Regions from separate parts of the Paenibacillus sp. FSL H8-0122 genome, predicted to be linked through region 1. Evidence: predicted binding sites of a transcription regulator. Region 1 holds the regulator's gene; the other holds the start of a gene.
The links. Region 1 encodes NrdR, which represses ribonucleotide reductase genes. Its sites were predicted from a motif close to AACACNATATATNGTGTT; they were not measured.
Positions count from the first base shown of each region.

Region 2: a site for NrdR is predicted at 3,037-3,054, ahead of nrdI (class Ib ribonucleoside-diphosphate reductase assembly flavoprotein NrdI). Genes of this name have one in related genera too.

Region 1 is NZ_JBBOTB010000001.1:4,239,414-4,248,777, reverse strand. Features, by position in the region: gene polA (DNA polymerase I) at 1-398, shown strand, start outside; gene mutM (DNA-formamidopyrimidine glycosylase) at 450-1,292, shown strand; gene NSS64_RS18425 (manganese efflux pump) at 1,492-2,214, shown strand; gene coaE (dephospho-CoA kinase) at 2,224-2,820, shown strand; gene NSS64_RS18415 (lytic transglycosylase domain-containing protein) at 2,820-3,383, shown strand; gene NSS64_RS18410 (alpha/beta-type small acid-soluble spore protein) at 3,485-3,703, opposite strand; gene nrdR (transcriptional regulator NrdR) at 3,869-4,345, shown strand; tRNA gene NSS64_RS18400 (tRNA-Ala) at 4,594-4,669, shown strand; tRNA gene NSS64_RS18395 (tRNA-Lys) at 4,679-4,751, shown strand; partial or broken gene NSS64_RS18390 (transcriptional regulator) at 5,202-5,742, opposite strand; gene NSS64_RS18385 (hypothetical protein) at 5,956-6,117, shown strand; gene NSS64_RS18380 (hypothetical protein) at 6,321-6,458, shown strand; gene NSS64_RS18375 (TetR/AcrR family transcriptional regulator) at 6,673-7,266, shown strand; gene NSS64_RS18370 (DoxX family protein) at 7,287-7,739, shown strand; gene NSS64_RS18365 (LysR family transcriptional regulator) at 7,722-8,618, opposite strand; gene NSS64_RS18360 (tautomerase family protein) at 8,729-9,115, shown strand; gene NSS64_RS18355 (carboxymuconolactone decarboxylase family protein) at 9,146-9,364, shown strand, end outside.
Region 2 is NZ_JBBOTB010000001.1:980,622-989,985, forward strand. Features, by position in the region: gene nrdF (class 1b ribonucleoside-diphosphate reductase subunit beta) at 1-469, opposite strand, end outside; gene nrdE (class 1b ribonucleoside-diphosphate reductase subunit alpha) at 506-2,590, opposite strand; gene nrdI (class Ib ribonucleoside-diphosphate reductase assembly flavoprotein NrdI) at 2,577-2,936, opposite strand; gene NSS64_RS04360 (RNA polymerase sigma factor) at 3,552-4,088, shown strand; gene NSS64_RS04365 (hypothetical protein) at 4,085-5,242, shown strand; gene NSS64_RS04370 (LacI family DNA-binding transcriptional regulator) at 5,378-6,403, shown strand; gene NSS64_RS04375 (sugar kinase) at 6,779-7,732, opposite strand; gene NSS64_RS04380 (bifunctional 2-keto-4-hydroxyglutarate aldolase/2-keto-3-deoxy-6-phosphogluconate aldolase) at 8,073-8,714, shown strand; gene NSS64_RS04385 (hypothetical protein) at 8,967-9,227, shown strand.

The sequences.
Region 1 (9,364 bases):
GTGTGCGCCGTTACATGGATGATATTGTGGTCGAGGCCCGTAAGCAGGGGTATGTGACTACGCTGCTGGAGCGCCGCCGTTATCTGCCGGAGATTAATGCGAAGAACTTCAATCTGCGTTCCTTCGCAGAACGTACGGCGATGAATACGCCGATCCAGGGAACCGCTGCGGATATTATCAAGCTGGCCATGGTCCATATGGATAAGGCGCTGCATGAGCGCGGCCTGAAGAGCCGGATGCTGCTCCAGGTACACGATGAGTTAGTGTTCGAGGTGCCGGAGGAGGAGCTGGAAGAGATGAAGCAGCTGCTGCCTGAGGTGATGGCCGGAGCGCTGCAGCTGTCTGTTCCGCTGAAGGCAGAGGTAAGTTATGGCAGCAACTGGTACGAAGCGAAATAGGCTCCCCGCACATGGCAGATATCCGGTATAATGGAGTAGAGGTGAGCCATGATGCCGGAATTGCCGGAAGTCGAAACAGTCAGAAGAACACTTAATGAGTTAATTACAGGTAAGCAGATAGAGCATGTCACCGTCCGGCTGCCGCGGATTATTCAGCGCCCGGATGATATTCAGGCCTTTGCCCATATGCTGGCCGGCCATAGTGTGGTTACAGTTGAACGCAGAGGCAAGTTTCTGCGGTTCGTCTTTGACGGGCTGGTGATGGTCTCCCATCTGCGGATGGAGGGCCGTTACGGAGTGTACCGTGAGGGCGAACTGCTGGACAAGCATACGCATGTTATTTTCCATTTCACAGATGGGACGGAGCTGCGTTATACGGATGTGCGCCAATTCGGGACGATGCATCTGTTCCAGCCGGGAGAGGATCTGCAGCTGAAGCCGCTGAACAAGCTGGGGCAGGAGCCGCTGGATGCCGATTTCACGCTGGAGCGGTTCAAGGAGATTGTCGCCAAGCGGAGCACCAAGATCAAGCCGCTGCTGCTCAATCAGGAATATATAGTAGGTATCGGCAATATTTATGTAGATGAGTCCCTGCACCGTGCAGGCATCCACCCGGAGGAGACCGCGAAATCCCTCACGGAGGATCAGTTGGCCAGACTGCACCATGCTATCGTCGCAACGCTGACGGAAGCGGTGAATGCCGGAGGCTCCTCGGTGAAGTCGTATGTCAACGGCCAGGGGGAGAGCGGAAGCTACCAGGATCAGCACAAGATCTACGGACGCAAGGATCAGCCGTGTGCCACCTGCGGCACGCTGATTGAGAAGAGCGTGGTCGGCGGACGGGGAACGCATTATTGTCCCCGCTGCCAGCCGGTACCTGTATTGATTCTATGATTTTTATTTAGAGTCAGCGCTGCATTTACAGCCCGTTTCCGGATTAGTTACACCTGAGTTACAACCGTTATGTATAAAGGCAGGCACTTCCTGCCCGTCCCGCCCATATAATGTGTGAAGATTGCTGATTATGGCGAAACGGAGATCCGGCTTGGATACTTAATCCACCGGCTCCGGTTCTTCACGGGAGGGATTGCGGGTGCTTAGCCCATTGTTGTCACTGCTGTTGCTTGCGTTTGCGCTTAGTCTGGATGGATTTGGTGTAGGCATTACATATGGACTGCGTAAAATGAAAATTCCCCTGCTCTCCATTATCATTATCTCGCTCTGTTCAGGGGTCGTCATTTATGGTTCTATGCAGGTCGGCGTGCTGCTGGCCAAGGTAGTCTCCCCGAATGCCGCTTCCAGTGTCGGAGCGGTTATTCTCGTCTTAATGGGCTGCTGGTCCCTGTTCCAGATGCTGACGCAGAAGGAGAAGGAGCAGGAAGAGCCTGCGCCGGCAGCCGATAAAGGCTATTCGGGGCAGGAGACCAGGCAGGAGACGGCTGCTGCCGCACAACTTGCTGAGACAGAGCTGAAGCCGGCCGTATTCTCGCTGGAGCTTCGCCATCTGGGCGTGGTTATACAGATTCTCCGCACACCATCTTCTGCGGATATGGATGCCTCGGGGAGCATCTCCTCCATGGAAGCCATGATTCTGGGGATTGCGTTGTCGCTGGATGCCTTCGGAGCCGGTCTTGGTGCAGCGTTGCTCGGATTCAGCCCGTGGTCCACCTCGCTGATGATCGCTGTATTCAGCGGGACCTTTCTGCTGATGGGGATGAAGACAGGACTGAGATTATCAGGCAGCTACTGGATGAAGCATGCGGCTGCGCTGCCCGCGATATTATTAATTGTAATGGGTATAATGAAGTTATTATGAGGTGAGTACATGATTATAGGCTTAACCGGAGGCATCGCTTCGGGAAAAAGCACCGTGTCTGCACTGTTTGTCCGCAAGGGAGCTGCGCTGGTGGATGCTGATGTCATCGCCCGAGAGGTGATGCTCCCCGGACACCCGGTACTGGCGGCAGCGGTGGAGGCTTTTGGAGACCGCATCCTGCTGCCTGACGGTTCGCTGGACCGGGCAGGTCTTGGCGAGATTGTCTTCCGGGACCCGGAGGCGCTTAAGACACTGAATAACCTGACCCATCCGGCAATCCGCAGGGAGATCACGGACAGGATGTATGCGCTTGAACAGGAGAATCCGCAACGGCTGGTCATTGTGGATATTCCGCTGCTCTTCGAATCAGAGCTGGATTCCTTGTTTGATCAGATTATTGTGGTCTATGTTCCGAGGAGGGTGCAGTTAGCCCGCCTCATGGAGCGCAGCGGAATGAAGCTGGAACAGGCGGAGGACCGGCTGCGGTCCCAGATGGATATTGAACTGAAGCGCAGGAAAGCAACATTTGTGATCGACAATAGCGGTGATCTGGAGTCTGCAGAGCTTCAGGTTGCCCGGCTCTGGGACAGGCTGGGCCTGATATGATGAAGTGGCTGCGTAAAAAAAGAGTTCTGCTGCTGCTGTTCATCGGCTTCACCGCGATCCTGTTTCTTGGCTCCAACTGGATGTCATGGTTTTATCCTATTCATTATAAAGCAGAGATCCGCCAGCACAGCCAGACGTATGAGATGGACCCGTTTCTGGTGGCGTCCATCATCCGTGTGGAGACCAATTATAAGACCGGCCGCGAATCCAAAAAAGGCGCACTGGGGCTCATGCAGCTCATGCCGGATACCGCCAAGTGGGCGCTCGAAAAGGCCAAGCTCCCCGACGTGTCGCTGGAGCGGCTGAAGCAAGAGCCCTCCTCCAATATTGAACTGGGCACCTGGTATTTGTCTACGCTGTCCAAGCAGTTCGACGGCAACCGTATAGCGGTCATAGCCGCCTATAATGCCGGGCCCGGTAAGGTGCAGAGCTGGTTGGATGAAGGGCAATGGGACGGAACAGAAGCCTCTGTGAAGGACATTCCGTTCGGTGAGACGCGTCACTACGTGCAGCGTGTAATTTATTATTATGATCAATACACCGAGCTCTACAGTGAGTTCTAGGGTGCTTGTTACTTCTGCTGCTGTTATGTAAAAAGAAGCATCAAACGGCCGGAGGCCGTTCGATACTTCTTAGGCAAGCTCATGTCGCGCTTAGCAGGTTATTATTTGTACTGACCTGCCAATTGCTGTTCAGCCAGGGTTACAAGACGTTTAGTGATGTAACCACCGATCGAACCGTTTTCGTAAGAAGTTTTATTGCCTTGGTATCCGTCTGGGGAGAGGGTGATACCTAGTTCCTGGGCAACTTCATATTTCAGTTGTTCCAAGGCACCGCGTGAGTTTGGAGCTACCAGGTTATTGGAGTTGTTATTTTGGCTCATTGCTGTTCACCTCCTATCGGTTGGTAACTGTATTATGTGCCGGACATGTCAGATTCATAACAACAAATAAACGGTGTTTTCTGGAAATTAAATTAATCCCGCATAGCCCTTGTGTATCAAGGGGCGGGGCCTGACCATTCTAATGATGAGGAAGTGAAGAAGCTTATGAAATGTCCTTACTGCGACCACACCAATACCAAAGTCCTGGACTCGCGCCCGGCCAATGAGAATAAGTCCATCCGCCGCAGGCGGGAATGCGAGCTGTGCAGCCGCCGTTTCACCACCTTCGAGATGATTGAAGAGACCCCCCTGATTGTGATCAAAAAAGGCGGCAGCCGTGAAGAGTTCAGCCGTGACAAAATCCTCCGTGGCCTGATCCGTGCCTGCGAGAAGCGTCCGGTCCCTGTTGAGCGCCTGGAGGTCATCGTATCCGAGGTGGAAAAAAGCCTGCGCGGCATCGCCCTCGCCGAGATCGAGAGCCGCCAGATCGGCGAGCTGGTCATGGAGCAGCTCTACCCTGTCGACGAGGTAGCCTACGTCCGCTTCGCGTCCGTGTACCGCCAGTTCAAGGACATTAACATGTTCATGAAGGAACTGAAGGGACTGCTGTCCAAGAACACGGAGGAGCTGGACGGGCTGTAAGCGGTTTAGGGAGTAGAGGGGTTTGATTGGGGTAGCGGGGCTGGCTCTGGGGTTATAGGGCCAGTTCCCGGGTAGGGCGTTTGTCCTCAAAAATAATTTCGAAAAAGTGTTGACACTGAAAGCAGATTTCTGTATTATATAGAAGTCGCCTACGAAACACATTGATGAATAAGCGGCTTGAGCTTATCACTAAGGTTAGATTTTAGAATACATAATGTAATTCTAAATTGGCAAAATTGTAAAATTATGGGGCCATAGCTCAGCTGGGAGAGCGCATCGCTGGCAGCGATGAGGTCAGGGGTTCGATCCCCCTTGGCTCCACCAATTTCATACGGACTCTTAGCTCAGTTGGTAGAGCAGTAGACTCTTAATCTATTTGTCCAGGGTTCGAGCCCCTGAGAGTCCATCACATGAAGAACGGCAGAGATGCTGTTCTTTTGCTGTTTCAGGGGATGCGGATGATTAAGTGGGGGAACAGCAAGGGCTTGAGATCCATTCCCGAACCGTGAACCCCCGAACCTCAACTGCGAAGTATGGTTTCCGTCTATATCCTTCGGTTCTAAATGTGTCTAAAGGACTGCTACGGACTCCACAGCCCTTATTTTCTCTATTCAACATAATTAAAAGGGCTAACGGACCTTATCGCGCTTATTGTTTCATCACCATCCATATATGAGATGAAATCTAGTAAATAGCGCCATCTGAGTCCGTAAGCTTGGTGAAATTGTGCTTTTTGTAGAAATAGGCGCGCCTCGGTCCGTTACAGCTGATTGATACCTCTACTTCTCACGCTCACAGCCACGGAATTCAAGTGTTTTTACCATATCAGCTTTATAATTATGCTCCTAAACATACGTTACACTCTAAGCTGATATGTCCGGTTGCGCTGCTGTCCTCCAGCGACATCCAGTAACTGTTGTTCGACCAAATGATGCAGAATTCGTCTGGAGTGCCTGTCCGTTACCCTGAGATGCTTAGCAAGCTCCAAAGGTGTGAATGCCCTGAGCAGACGTCTTGCGTAACGAAGGGTCTCCGCTTCGAGCCAAGTTAAGGTGGAAGCAACATCCGTCGCAATGAATTTGCCGATAAAAGACAACACCAACTGTTGACATTGCTTGGGTTCTTCGATAATCGAAGCCTTGAATCTCAATCCCGCCTTTTGCACCTCCAGGCATATAAGCTAAGTCCAGATAGCGGTACCCGTTATTGAAATCACGCACTTCCCATTCTGGAAACAAATGATCGAAATTGCCTATTGCCGGAAACCATACCTTGCGGAGAAATTCAACTGTTCCGTGGCCTAATCCTTTGCCAAGTAGCTCCTTTCGCCTGTGGTTGCTCTCATTCTTAAGATTGCTAACTAACCATTCCTCGTACTGCTGCTCAAATCGCGGCATCCGTACTCCTCCTCGAACGCTCAACTTAGTGTTTATTTTTCCCGCAAAAAAGCCGCCTCAATACTCAACCCTCTCCAAGAAACTAACTCGGAAGGGGCAAAGCATTACAAGCGGCGTGTGCTTCACAACCTATGTTTCTTATTATAGCGCTACAAATCCAGGAATCAATAAGTTATACTACCCTTAAGTCCTCATAGGAGGCTGAAATCAGACATGCTTGTGCCAAAAAGAATGGAAAAACAAACAACTAATGGGCTAGCTGAAGATGACTATTCAATTGACGATATTCTTGAATCTGAAGGTATACTGACGCCTAATGAAGCAAAAGAACTGTACAATGAGATTCGGAGAATGCGTGAGGAAGAGTGGAATTGATAAAAGGGGAGAGTCTGATGACTAAGAATGAACAAGCCAGATTATTCAAAGTAACCTTAAGCGACTGGAACGGTGCGGTGCGTGGACGGCCGAACCGGAGGATTGCAATATCTGCAAAGGCATCGCTGTAGGATCTTGCGGCAGTTACGAATACCCCCAAACATAAGCTGCTCCTCTTATTCGATTATGGCGATGAGTGGAGAATGATTATTCAATATCTGGGAGAGACAGAAGTGAAGCCGGGACAAAAGCTGCCTATGATTACGGAGATCGAGGGAGAGGCACCGGATCAACATGGAGATTTTGATGATGCTGAAGACGAAGAGGATGAAGAGGCATAACTGGATATAAGATCCAGATCGGACAGGTATTAAAATCACGGGTGCGGTAGTCGGAGAAATGATGGAGGAATTAATCCACGTTATCCGGAACATTCCGAGCCTTTTTTTATTTACACACCAATTTACAAACCGACGGTCGGTATGTATAATCAACAGTAATCATATCCTAATTTAATCTAATCTTAACTATGCCAGGCAGAAGAGGAGAATAGCGATGAAGAACGCAGACCGGCGGGAGCAGACGATCCGGCAGCTGCTGGAGGCTACCAAGCAGCTGCTGCGGGATAAGAGCTGTCATGCCATCACTTTGAAGGACATTATGGAGCAATCGCAATTGTCGAAGGGGGCTATATTTCATTACGTGAAGAGTAAGGATGAGATTTTTGCCTGGGTGCTGGAGGAGCGGCTTGACGCTGTGAATAATCGTTTTGAGGAGGAGGTGGCAGGCAGTCCGGATAAAGCTTTTGACGGGCCGATGCTGGCCATTGCCAGAAGTCTGGCTGGTCTTGAGGACAGCCATGAAGCGACCAACAAGGTGCTCCTATATCTGCTGGGCAAGGAGAATGAACCGGCGGTAGCGGAGGTACTTGAGCATTTTCATGAGCGGTCGGTGTCAGTCTCCAGACAGTGGATTATCACGGGGCAAAAATACGGGGTGATCAAAGACAGCGTTAATCCTGATGAGACGGCGGAGCTGTTCGTCCTGCTGTCGCTGGGTCTGCGGGTACGCACCTCCATGCGCGCCTCTCCCGAGTCCCTGTCAGCGAAAGAGGTAGCCGGCTTTATGGCGGGTATCCTGAAGAATTAATGGTGAAGGAGGAGTATACAATGGTTCCTTTTATCGCGCTTATCGCATCCTTTTTGCTGTTCCGGGGGATGGGTCTCCTGGGCTTGACATATTGGAATGACTGGCAAACCGCCCTTCAGTGGGCCGTAGCCATTATGCTGCTTCTGGGTGCTTCGGCTCACTGGGGACGGCGGCGGGCTGATCTGGTCAGAATGGTACCGCCCCTTTTTCCAAGGAAGGAATGGATTGTTACGGTTACCGGAATGCTGGAGATCGCCGGGGCTATTGGATTATTGCTGCCAGCTGTTTCCTTGGCCGCTGCCGTGTGCCTGATTGTGCTGCTGATTGCCATGCTCCCCGCCAATATCTATGCAGCACGCACTCGGTTGACGATTGGCGGCAAGCCGGTCCCGAAATTACCGGTCCGCATAGGGATTCAGCTCGTTTTTATCACTGCAGTGCTGCTCGCATCCCCGTTACTCTACCTGCCTTAATCGTGGACAGGACTCCAGCTCCTCTTTTACAAATTGCATTAAAAGCTTCTTGGATGAGGAATGATACTCAACGTTGCGTGATTGCAGCAGGCCTACGGGAATGGCGGCGTTCTTCAGCTCAACATGAAGTCTTACGACATTCGGCGGTAACGGCGTAGATTCGAGGACGGCTCCGATAGAAGGGATTTGCCGGACGAAGCCCGCAATGGCGGAGATTTGACTTACTGTATGCAGAAAAGGAGTGTCGGTGTACCGGGAGAAATGCTTCGCTAATTGGGAATGATATAGACAGGTAGCTCCCCCGGCAATGATTGGATAACCAAGCAATTCCTCGAAAGCGATCTCATCTTTTGCGGCCAAAGGGTGGTTGTTCCCTGCGATAAAAGATATCCGCTCCTGATACAAGGGTTCGAAGTGATACGAAGATAGGTCAACAGGCTCTCCACAGATGGCAAAATCCAATTGATTCTGAAGCAGTGCATGCGAGAGTGAAGCGGTGTTACCGATCACAAAATGGCAGGATACATTAGGCTTATGCTCCATGAAGCGAAGAAGCGACTTTGGCAGTACATGCTCCGTCAACGTTTCCAGCCCGCCGATACTAAGCGTACCGATCTCTTCTTTTTGCAGAGCCTTGGCCTGACCCGCAACATAGGTCCAATGTCGAATCAGACTATCGATCTCAGCGGCAAATATCCGCCCCGAAGCTGTAAGCTCAGAGTCCCAGCCCCGTTTGAACAGCTTGATGCCCAGTTCCTTCTCCAGACGTTGAACCTGATTGGTGATTGTGGACTGCGCGTAGTTCAGTTTGGCGGCGGCTTTAGAGAAGTTTCCTTCTTGCAGGATGGTTTGAAATGTAGTTAGTTCTTTTAGGTCCATTAGCAGATATCTCCATCGAATAAATTGAATTTTTATATCATTTAATTCAATTATACAGAATGAGAGGCGGAGAGTACAATGAAGTTACACCAGTAAAGGAGTGAAGTGACATGCCTTTTGTCAGAGTCAGTTACTTGGAGAACAAATATGATGACCAACAGCTGCCCATCATTAGCCGTGAAATTATGAGTGCTCTCGTGGAGCATTTTAACGTGCCGCCAGATGATTTCTTTCAGGTATTTCATGCCCATAAAGCAAGCGGATTTTATTACAGCCCGAATTACTTAAACATAGAGCGGAGTGATGGGTTGCTCTTTATTCAAATTACGCTGAAATCCGGGAGAAGCAAGGAGCAGAAAAGGGGCTTTTACAGCAAGCTGGCTGAGACGTTGTCGAGCACACTGGGCATCAGGAAAGAAGACGTCTTCGTCGTACTGGTCGATACAGAATTCGAGGATTGGACGTTTGGCAATGGCATCGCTCAGATGATTGAATGAATGATCCTTGAAGGAAATGGAGGTTTTGGAATGAAGCATCGGAAAATTGCATCGAATGCCCATGAGGCCTTCGGAGATATTGCTCCTTCGTTCGCGCGTTATTCGGAGGAGGTGCTCTTCGGGGAGGTATGGAGAAGGGAACAGTTATCGCTTCGGGAACGCAGTCTCCTGACGATATCGGCCCTGGTTGCCGGCGGGCTTACCGGACAGTTACCCTTTCATATCCGTCTGGCCCTGGACAACGGTCTA
Region 2 (9,364 bases), 3.3 Mb from region 1:
CCGAGGCGGACATCGCCAGATAGAGGTCTTTCTTCGTCTCAATCTTTTGATAATACTCCGAGATCGTCTCCGCCTTGAACTGCAGGAACGTATTGTCCTCCACCCAGCGGAAAATCCCGTCAATCTGTTCAGTCGAAGCCAGTGTGGTGAAAATGCTGCTGTACGACTTCGCATGAATCTGCTCCATCATCCCCATGAAGCCAAGGACCGCCTTGCGCTGCAAGCCGTCCACATGCTCCATAATCTGCGGCATCCCTACGCCGCCCTGAATCGTATCCAGCAGGGTCAGTCCGCCCAGCACCTTCATATAAGAGTCCTTTTCAATCTCACTCAGCGTGAGCCAGGACATTTTGTCATCGGATAATGGAATTTCGTCGTCGGTCCAGAACTGCATAATATTCTGGTTCCAGAACATCAGCGAGAAATCGTCGTCGGGACGGTTCCAGTTCACGGCTTGAATTGCGCTCATAATCGTATATTCTCCCTTTCTGTACCTGTGCTCCTCTTAGATGGAGCAGGCCAGGCATTCCTCGACAGACAATTTGTTGGTCCGGGTGTAGTACAGGGATTTCAGCCCTTTGTGCGCCGCATACAGGTAAGAGCGGGCCAGCTCACGGGTTGTAACATCACTGTTCACATGCAGAACCGTTGAGATACCCTGGTCGATATGAGGCTGAATCTCCGCAATCAGATCAATCACCTTGAACTGGTCCATCTGGTAGGCGGATTTATAATAGAACACATTGTCCGGACGCAGGTAAGGCATCGGATAGTAGGTGGTCGAGTTGGCATACGTGCGGGTCTCGATCTGCTCTACAATCGGCATGACGCTGGAGGTCGCATTCTGGATGTACGAGATGCTTGCGGTCGGCGCAATCGCCAGACGGTAGGCATGGTACAGGCCGTGCTTCATCACCTTGTCACGCAGCTCTTTCCAATCCTCTGTAGTAGGAATGTAGATCCCCTCGAACAGCTCCTGCGCTTTTGCCGTAACCGGACGGTAGTCTGTAGTCAGATAACGGTCGAAATACACGCCGCTGGCGTAGTCGGACTGCTCGAAGCCATAGAAGGTCTCACCTGTCTCGGCGGCAATCTCCATACTTTTCTCAATCGAATGATAGTTCATGGTCATGAAGAAGGTGCGTGCGAAATCACGGGCCTGCTCACTCTCATAAGCCACCTTGTTCTTGGCAAAATACCCGTGCAGGTTCATTACTCCCAGACCTACGGAGTGCATTTCCTTGTTCGCTTTAGCTACGCCCGGAGCGTTGGAGACCGTAGTCATATCGCTGACAGCCGTCAGTGCCAGCATGCCCTCATGTACGGATTCACGAATCTTGCCGTGCTCCATCACGTTCACAATGTTGAGGGAAGCCAGGTTGCAGCTGATATCGCGGCGGATCTCGTCCTGCTGACCGTAGTCGTTAATCTCTGAAGTCTCCTGCAATTGGAAAATCTCGGTGCACAGGTTGGACATCTTGATCTGGCCCACATTACGCAGGGCATGGGCGTTATTGGCATTACTCTTGTTCATAATATACGGATAGCCCGATTCAAGCTGGATCATGGCGATCTTGGTCAGCATGTCGCGTGCGCTCATGGCGATTTTTTTCTTCACGCGCGGATCAGCGAGCAGGGTATCATACATAACGTCCAGATCCATGTCATCCAGATGCGTACCGTACGCCTTGTAGACCGTGTAAGGAGCGAACACATGCAGCGGCTGATTATCCTGTGCGAGCTTGTAGAAGCGGTTAGGCACGATCAGGCCGATAGACAACGTCTTCAGGCGTGTCCGTTCGTCGGCGTTAATCTTCTTGCTGTCCAGGAACTCCAGTACATCCCAGCCGAAAATATTATAATAAGCCGCACCCGAACCCTTACGCTGGCCCATCTGGTCCGCATAGGAGAAGCCGTCTTCCATGAGCTTCAGGACAGGCATGATGCCTTTGGCCGCATCCTCGACACCTTTAATCGTCTCGCCGCGCGAGCGCAGCTTGGACAGATTGACCGCAACGCCGCCCCCGATTTTCGACAGCTGCATGCAGGTGTTCAGCACATAGTTGATCGAATTGAGCGAGTCGTCCATTTCCAGCAGGAAGCAGGAGACCATCTCGCCGCGGCGGCTTTTACCGGCATTGAGGAAGGTTGGTGTCGCCGGCTGCAGGCGCTGTTCCATCATCGAACGGGCCAGTGTACGGGCAGTCTCTACGTTACCCCGTCCCAGATGCAGAGCCACTACCGCTACGCGGTCCGGATAATGCTCCAGGTACTGCTTACGGTCATTGCTTTTGACGGCATAGTCGGTATAGAACTTGGAAGCCGCCATATAGGAAGGGAAGCGGAAATTATATTCATGGGCGATCCGGTAGACATCCTCCATCTCAGCAGCGGAGTAGCGGTCGTACAGGTCCTCGTAGTAGTCATTGGCAATCATATAATCAATCTTGGCTTTCGTATCTGTGAAGGTCAGGCTGCGCCGCTCCACATCCTGCATGAACTCGGCTACTGCTTCCTGGTCCTTATCCAATTGGAAAAAGCCGCTTTCGTCTCTCTTCATCAACATGTTGTTCAATTCAATATGCCGCAACCCGGTCCACCTCCTGTTTTATGCGCTGTACGTCCCCGAAGGTTCCCGACAATTCAAACTTGCCGACCACCGGTACGTTGTAACGCTGTGCAATTAAGTCTGCGCTGTGCGCGTATAGCTCACCCCAGTTTTTGTTGCCGCTCGCGGCGATGCCTTTGAGCCTGGAGTGGTTTCGTTCAAGGAATGTTGACACCTTCTCTGGAATCTGTCCAAATCCGGTAGTGTATGTAACAAGCACGTAAGGCTCGTCGATCGTCATATGCTCTTCGATTTGAACCGCCGGAAGCTTCAGTTTATTAATGAATCTTCTGACGTTGCCGGTCTTGGAATCGTAAGCAATCAACATGGCTCCTAACCTCCTATAACATGTAGCCCATTCTACAGCTCTTTCTACTTGACAAATGAACTTGGGCGAAATCACTAGATTTATGGGCTTTACTCTTATATACACTATATTTAGTAATGCTTAATCATTTTATATACCATATATTGAAAAGTCAAGAGACAGACAGACCTCTGCGGCCCCTCAAAACAGAGCTTAAAACCGCCAATCCCACGCCCCGCCTGCATTCTATTCTCTTATAATTAATTAGTATTTTTTTAAAGCAATTTGCGGGGCTGTGGAATGGTGCAGACAGGGGCTCCCGGGAAGGGGAAACGGCTGTGATTTTTGAAAGCGTTTAGCCTTCGGGGGATCTGGATTTCATTGCACTTCGTACATTAGATGCTCCTTAAATTCAGGAGGAAATCAGATCTGTTGTATTTTGTACACTTGATTTCAGCTAACAGCGGCTGATTGAGCAGATTCTTCAGATTCTAATGCAGGAAATACAATAGAATGGAGATTAACGGAAAATATCGGCAATTCTATTGCAGAAAGTGCAATCCGCATATTCAGTTTTACAATAACAGGGAACCATATCCGCCGGCAGGAGTCTTATTAGGTGAGAGGGGAGAGAACATGCAGAGTAAAGAACTAACGTATAGCATGACCTGTGCCTCATCGGTATCGCTTCGCGAGATGATGGAGACCTACGGCCAGGACGTATGGAATTATGCTTTTGTCTTAACCCGCAGCCGGGAGCAGGCCAGCGACATCAGCCAGGAGGTATTCCTGAAGGCCTACAAGAGCATCGGCAAGTACCGGGGACAGGCCACCCTGAAAACCTGGCTGCTGACCATCACGCGCAACACCGCGTTCAGCTTACGGCGCAACAGCTTCTGGCGGAGGTTCACTCCGCTGGGCAGCTATCAGGATCATGGAGGCACCCTGTCCGCAGAACAAGAGGCCATCGGCAATCAATACGCCAACCGGATCTGGGAGATTATTATGGCCCTGCCGGACAAGTACAGAGAGGTGCTGGTGCTGGATATCCAGCAGGATCTTCCGGTTGCTGAGATGTCCGCGCTGCTCGGGATCGCGCAGGGGACGGTCAAATCCCGGCTCGGACGGGCCAGAGAGAAAGTGAGAACGGCGATAAAGGAGGAAAACCTGTGAAGACGAGACAAGAGAAGGAGCAAGTGAAGGTGATGAGCGGGGAGAAGGACTGGTACAGGCAAGCCGGGCGGAGCCCGCTTGCAGAGCCTGGATTCACGCCACAGCTCATGGCGCGGATTGAAGAGGCTGCGGCAGAAGGATCACCGGGCATAATCGGACTACGCCGCCGCTTCAGCCGTATGGCCGCCTTCGGCGGACTGGCAGCCGTCCTGCTGCTCGCCGCGCTGATCTGGCCGTTTGGCCCAGGGGCCGGCCTCGATCCGGCAGGGAGGCTGGCAGCGGTCTTTAAGCCTGGCTCGGGAGCGGCTGTGGTTACGCCGTCGGCGCCTCCTTCGGCTACGCAGAATGCTGCTTCACCAACATCGCCGCAAGCCTACAACCCGCCGGTTGGTTCTGCGGAGTTCGAGCTTGGTGGAGTGAAGTACTACATGCCCCTGCCCATGAACAGAGACAAGACACGTGCGCGTGCCGTTGAGACCAACGCCGGGATTGTCTGGTCGCCGCCGCCTCCGATGGTAAATTACAGCAAGCCCAAATACACCCATCCTACAGAGCCTTACACATTGTATCTGTCTCCCAAAGGTCAGGCCGAGTTATCTGAAGCCACAGCTAAGCGGATATATACTCTTCCGCTCTATGCGGGTGGCTCGCAGAAATATTATGAATTAACGGGGATCTGCGATGGAGGTAACTATGTAGTGCTGGGTATCGGAACGATCACTTTGGGTAAAGGGGTAGGAATGACACCTGAAAAGTTATCCGTATTGAATTTAAAAGCAGCCGCAGCTGGAGAAACAATAGCCCCGCAGGAACTGCTGGATTTAAGCAGCTTAGGTGACAAATATTCCTTGTACAGATCCTTTATTGCTTTTGATAAAACTAATAGCGAGATGCTGCTTGTATATTACAGTGATGATAAAAAGAATGGTTTTGACGTTCATGGCAGTCTGTACGATATTGCTACTGGAGCGATACAGAATATAAGCAGCAAAATCGGCATCGACGTTCAAGGCCAGCAGCAGACGGCTATTTATGAAGTGAACGGTAAGAAGCGGAAAGCGGATATCGTTTTGCTCCTCGGTCAGCAGTGGTACTATGAATGGTACTATCAGGAATACGGACAGCAGATTGATCCTGCCAAGACAGGGAAGTGAAGGGGCTCCTAATTATTTTACGTGGATCATATAGATAATTTACTAAAAAAAAGCTATACTTTTTGATAATATCTCTAAGTAAACTTGATTTGTGTTTACTTCTGGAGTTCGATATCGAAGAGTGGAGCGGGATCAATGAAGAAGCTGACTATTGAGGATGTGGCCCGGAAAGCGGGCGTATCGAAAAGCACAGTCTCGCAATTTTTGAATAAACGGTTCAAATATATGAGTGAGGCGACCAAAAACCGTATTGCCGAGGTTATCGATGAGCTGAATTACCAGCCCAATGGACTTGCCCGCAGTCTCAAGCAGAACCGCACGCATATGGTTGGCATTATTGTGGCCAATATAGATTATTCGCTGTCCATTCAGTGTATCCGGGCCATCGAGAATGAGCTGCAGCGCCACGGTATCCAGGTGATTATCTGCAACTCTGATGAGAATGCGGACAAGGAGAATACTTATGTGGAGACGCTGGTCGCCCGTCAGGTGGATGGCCTGATTATTTTCCCGGCTGGAGATCAGCCTGCGCCTTATACCAGATTAATTGAAGCGGAATATCCGCTGGTCTTCATGGACCGGCTGGTTGACGGGATTACGACCCAGAGCCTGCTGCTGGATAATGAAATGGCGGTGAAGACCGCTATCCGGGAGCTGACCGGCCACGGCCATGAAGCGATTGCTATTCTATCCTTGCCGCTTGGCGTACATGCGATCACCCCGCGCAAGGAGCGAATGAGCGGGTACAAAAAAGCGATGGAGGAAGCAGGTCTGCCTCTGCTGGGTTCGTATATGCGCAGTGTGTCGCGCGAAGATATCGCTTCCGCACTGGACGAGCTGTTACAGCTGCCCCAGCCGCCGACGGCGCTGCTTGCCGCCAATGATCTGGTGCTGGGCGAAATTCTTAAATATGCGAACCGCAATGCCATTGCGATCCCCGGCCAGTTGTCGGTCATCGGCATCGACGATGCCGAATTCGCCCGGATCTATAATCCTGATATTACAACGATCCGCCAGCCTGCCTACGAGATGGGGATGCAGGCAGCGAAGATCATGCTCTCATTGATCAATGATGCAGACAGCGCGATGCCCATCACCTACAGATTCCCGCCTTCCTTGCAGCAGGGCGATTCTGTGCAACCGCCGGCTAAGCCGGAATAGAGCAGGGCGGGCGGCGAAAGGTCCATCGTGGTGACAACAGATAGGAAATCTGCTCAGAATCCACGGCTTTACGGACCCAGGGGCCGTTATTGTGCGGAAAATAAGGGGGGTGTAAGTTTTACGGACACAGGAGCCGTTAAATGGCTATTTAGGGCGCTGGATGGCGCGAAAAGTGCAGCTTAACGTCATCTGAGTCCGTTAGGCTTGCTATAGTGCAGTCAATTCCCCAAATAACGGCTCTCCGGTCCGTAAGTCAATAACATATGCAAAAGGGTGTCCCAGCCGTCTGCCGGCTCAGGGACACCCTTTTTGTTGTGCTAATGTGTGTTCATGCTGAAGCCGGGCGCTGCCGGCAGCAGAGCACCTGCTCATTGGCTATACGCCAGCGCTCATGAACTCCTCCAGCCGGGCGCGGGTCGGCAGGCCGTCCATATCGCCAGGCGACATCACGGCGAGTGCGCCGATCGCATTGCCGCGCTTCACGGCTTCTGCTACGCTGAGCTTCTCCAGCATGGCGCTGATTACCCCAACCGCGAAGCCGTCTCCGGCGCCGACTGTATCGACAACCTGCTCGACCTTGAAGCCGTCCACATAACCCTCTTCACCAGCGGAGGTCTTGTAGTAAGCGCCTTCGGGACCGAGCTTGATCACTACAAGGGATACGCCGCGCTCCAGATAGTACCCGGCAATCTCCTCTGGAGTCTCAAGGCCGGTGAGGATTTTACCTTCTCCGTGGCCGGGCAGGAACCAGTCGCAGCGGGTAGCCAGATCGTTGATCGTATTGACCATAGTTTCAGTGTCCGGCCACAGGGTCGGGCGCAGATTCGGGTCCAGTGATACAGTCTTGCCGCGCTGCTTCATGAACTCCATGGCATGCAGCGAGAACTCGTGACACGAAGCCGAGAGTGCGGAAGAGATGCTGGTCACATGCAGATGGCCTGCGGAAGCGAAGTAATCTTCATCGAAGTCGGCGAGACTCAGCTTGGAGGCGGCGGAATTTTTGCGGAAATATTCCACCTTGGGATCTCCAGTGAGTACCTTGGATTTGATCAGCATGCCCGTGGAGAACTCCTTGGTAGTTGTGATGCTTGCGGTATCGATCTTCTCCTTGTTCAGCGCCGAGGTGATGAACTGGCCGAAGTTGTCTTCGCCAAGCTTAGTCACATAACCGGTCAGATGCTCCAGGCGTGATAATCCGGTGGCTACATTGCTCTCCGCACCTGCCAGCGCCTTGGAGAAAGAAGTGACCTCATGCAGGGGGCCGGCTTCATTGGCGTAGAACATGGCCATCGGCTCCCCGAAGGTGACTGCATCCAGCTGTTTGTTCATGAATAGTTCCTCCTAAAATGAACACGTTATTATGGTTTAGAATAAAATATAAGTTGAAATTATCACATAAAACGGTTTTGTACAATATAGCAATGCTCATTCTGCGGGCTTATTTTGCACAGGAAACAGGGGGGGAGATTCATTTGACCTTGATACATAAGCGTTTTCGAAGATTTTTGAAGGATTAATAACGCTTCCTGAATAAATATATATTGACTGTTAGCGGCAATGTTATTACTATTTTCTTAGAAGGATAAAGCCTGATGTTAGTAAAATAGATAAATTAATTTATCTAAATAAATATTCTAAGTGGAATATAACCAGAGAGGAAGTAACAACCATGAAGAAAATCAAAGTATTGCAGAATATCACCTCTGTTGGCGTAGTAGCTGTTATCCGTGCGGATAATGCCGATGATGCTTATGCCATGTCGGTGGCTTGTATCGAGGGCGGACTGAATAATATTGAAGTTACCTTCACGACTCCGGGAGCCGAAGTAGCGATCAAGCGCCTGGTTGACGAATACGGGGGCCGCGCCGTGATTGGTGCCGGTACCGTGCTTGACCCGCTGACGGCAAGAATTGCTATTCTGGCAGGCTCGGAATTTGTGGTAAGCCCTTCTTTTGAAGAGGATACGGCCAAGATGTGTAATCTGTACGGCATTCCTTACATGCCGGGCTGCATGACGCTGAATGAGATGAAGGAAGCCCTGAAGCTCGGTGTGGATGTGCTGAAGCTGTTCCCTGGCAGTGCGTTCGGACCGGACTATGTCAAGGCGGTTAAGGGGCCAATGCCGCATGTGAACATTATGCCTACCGGCGGCGTGGATCTGAACAATATGGAGAAATGGATCAAGAACGGCTGCATCGCTGTCGGCATTGGCGGCAACCTGACCGCACCGGCCAAGGAGGGCCGCTATGACCAGATCACCGAGCTGGCTGCGCAGTATGTAGCGAAGTTCAAGGAGATTCAAGGCAATTAAAATACATGTACAACAATAATGTCTTGCCTCTACGGGGCAGGGCATTTTTTTGATGAATTTATATGTTTTGGGGTCCCCGCAAAGTACCTGGGTCATCACCTGCGCTAAAGCCCCACTTTGTGGGGGTATTTTGTTAACTGTTAGCTAAGCTTAAATGATAGAATTGCTGCCGCTTCGGGCAATACTTATAATAGAGCAGAGTGCTTAAGCGCCTGCGGACATTGAGAAGAAGTATACCTGAAAGGTGATGCCATGACTGGCGACGATCTTCGCAGCAAGCTGTACCCGACACTGGTAGTGGAAGAAGCCGATTATGTGGAGATTCGAACTGCAGTCCACGGCTGCAGGGTGAGCGCGGGAGCTCTTTATAAGCTGTATCGTAACTATAATCATCCGCAACTTTTTGAGCAGGGAGAAGTATATGTGCTTGATGATGACTCCAGGGAGAATTATGCGGTGCTCCTGGTGTGCGCAACTGCATTATATACATTAGAGGAGCCGTCCCGGTCGTAGCGTAAGTCAGGTATGGGACGGTCTGCTTCTCATGTCATTTCTGTAACTAACTTCTATAAAAAGAGTATTTGAATGATAGCAGCATCCCTTGTATGCTTAGTAGGGATTGTGGACTACAAGTAGAAACGGCTTTGCCG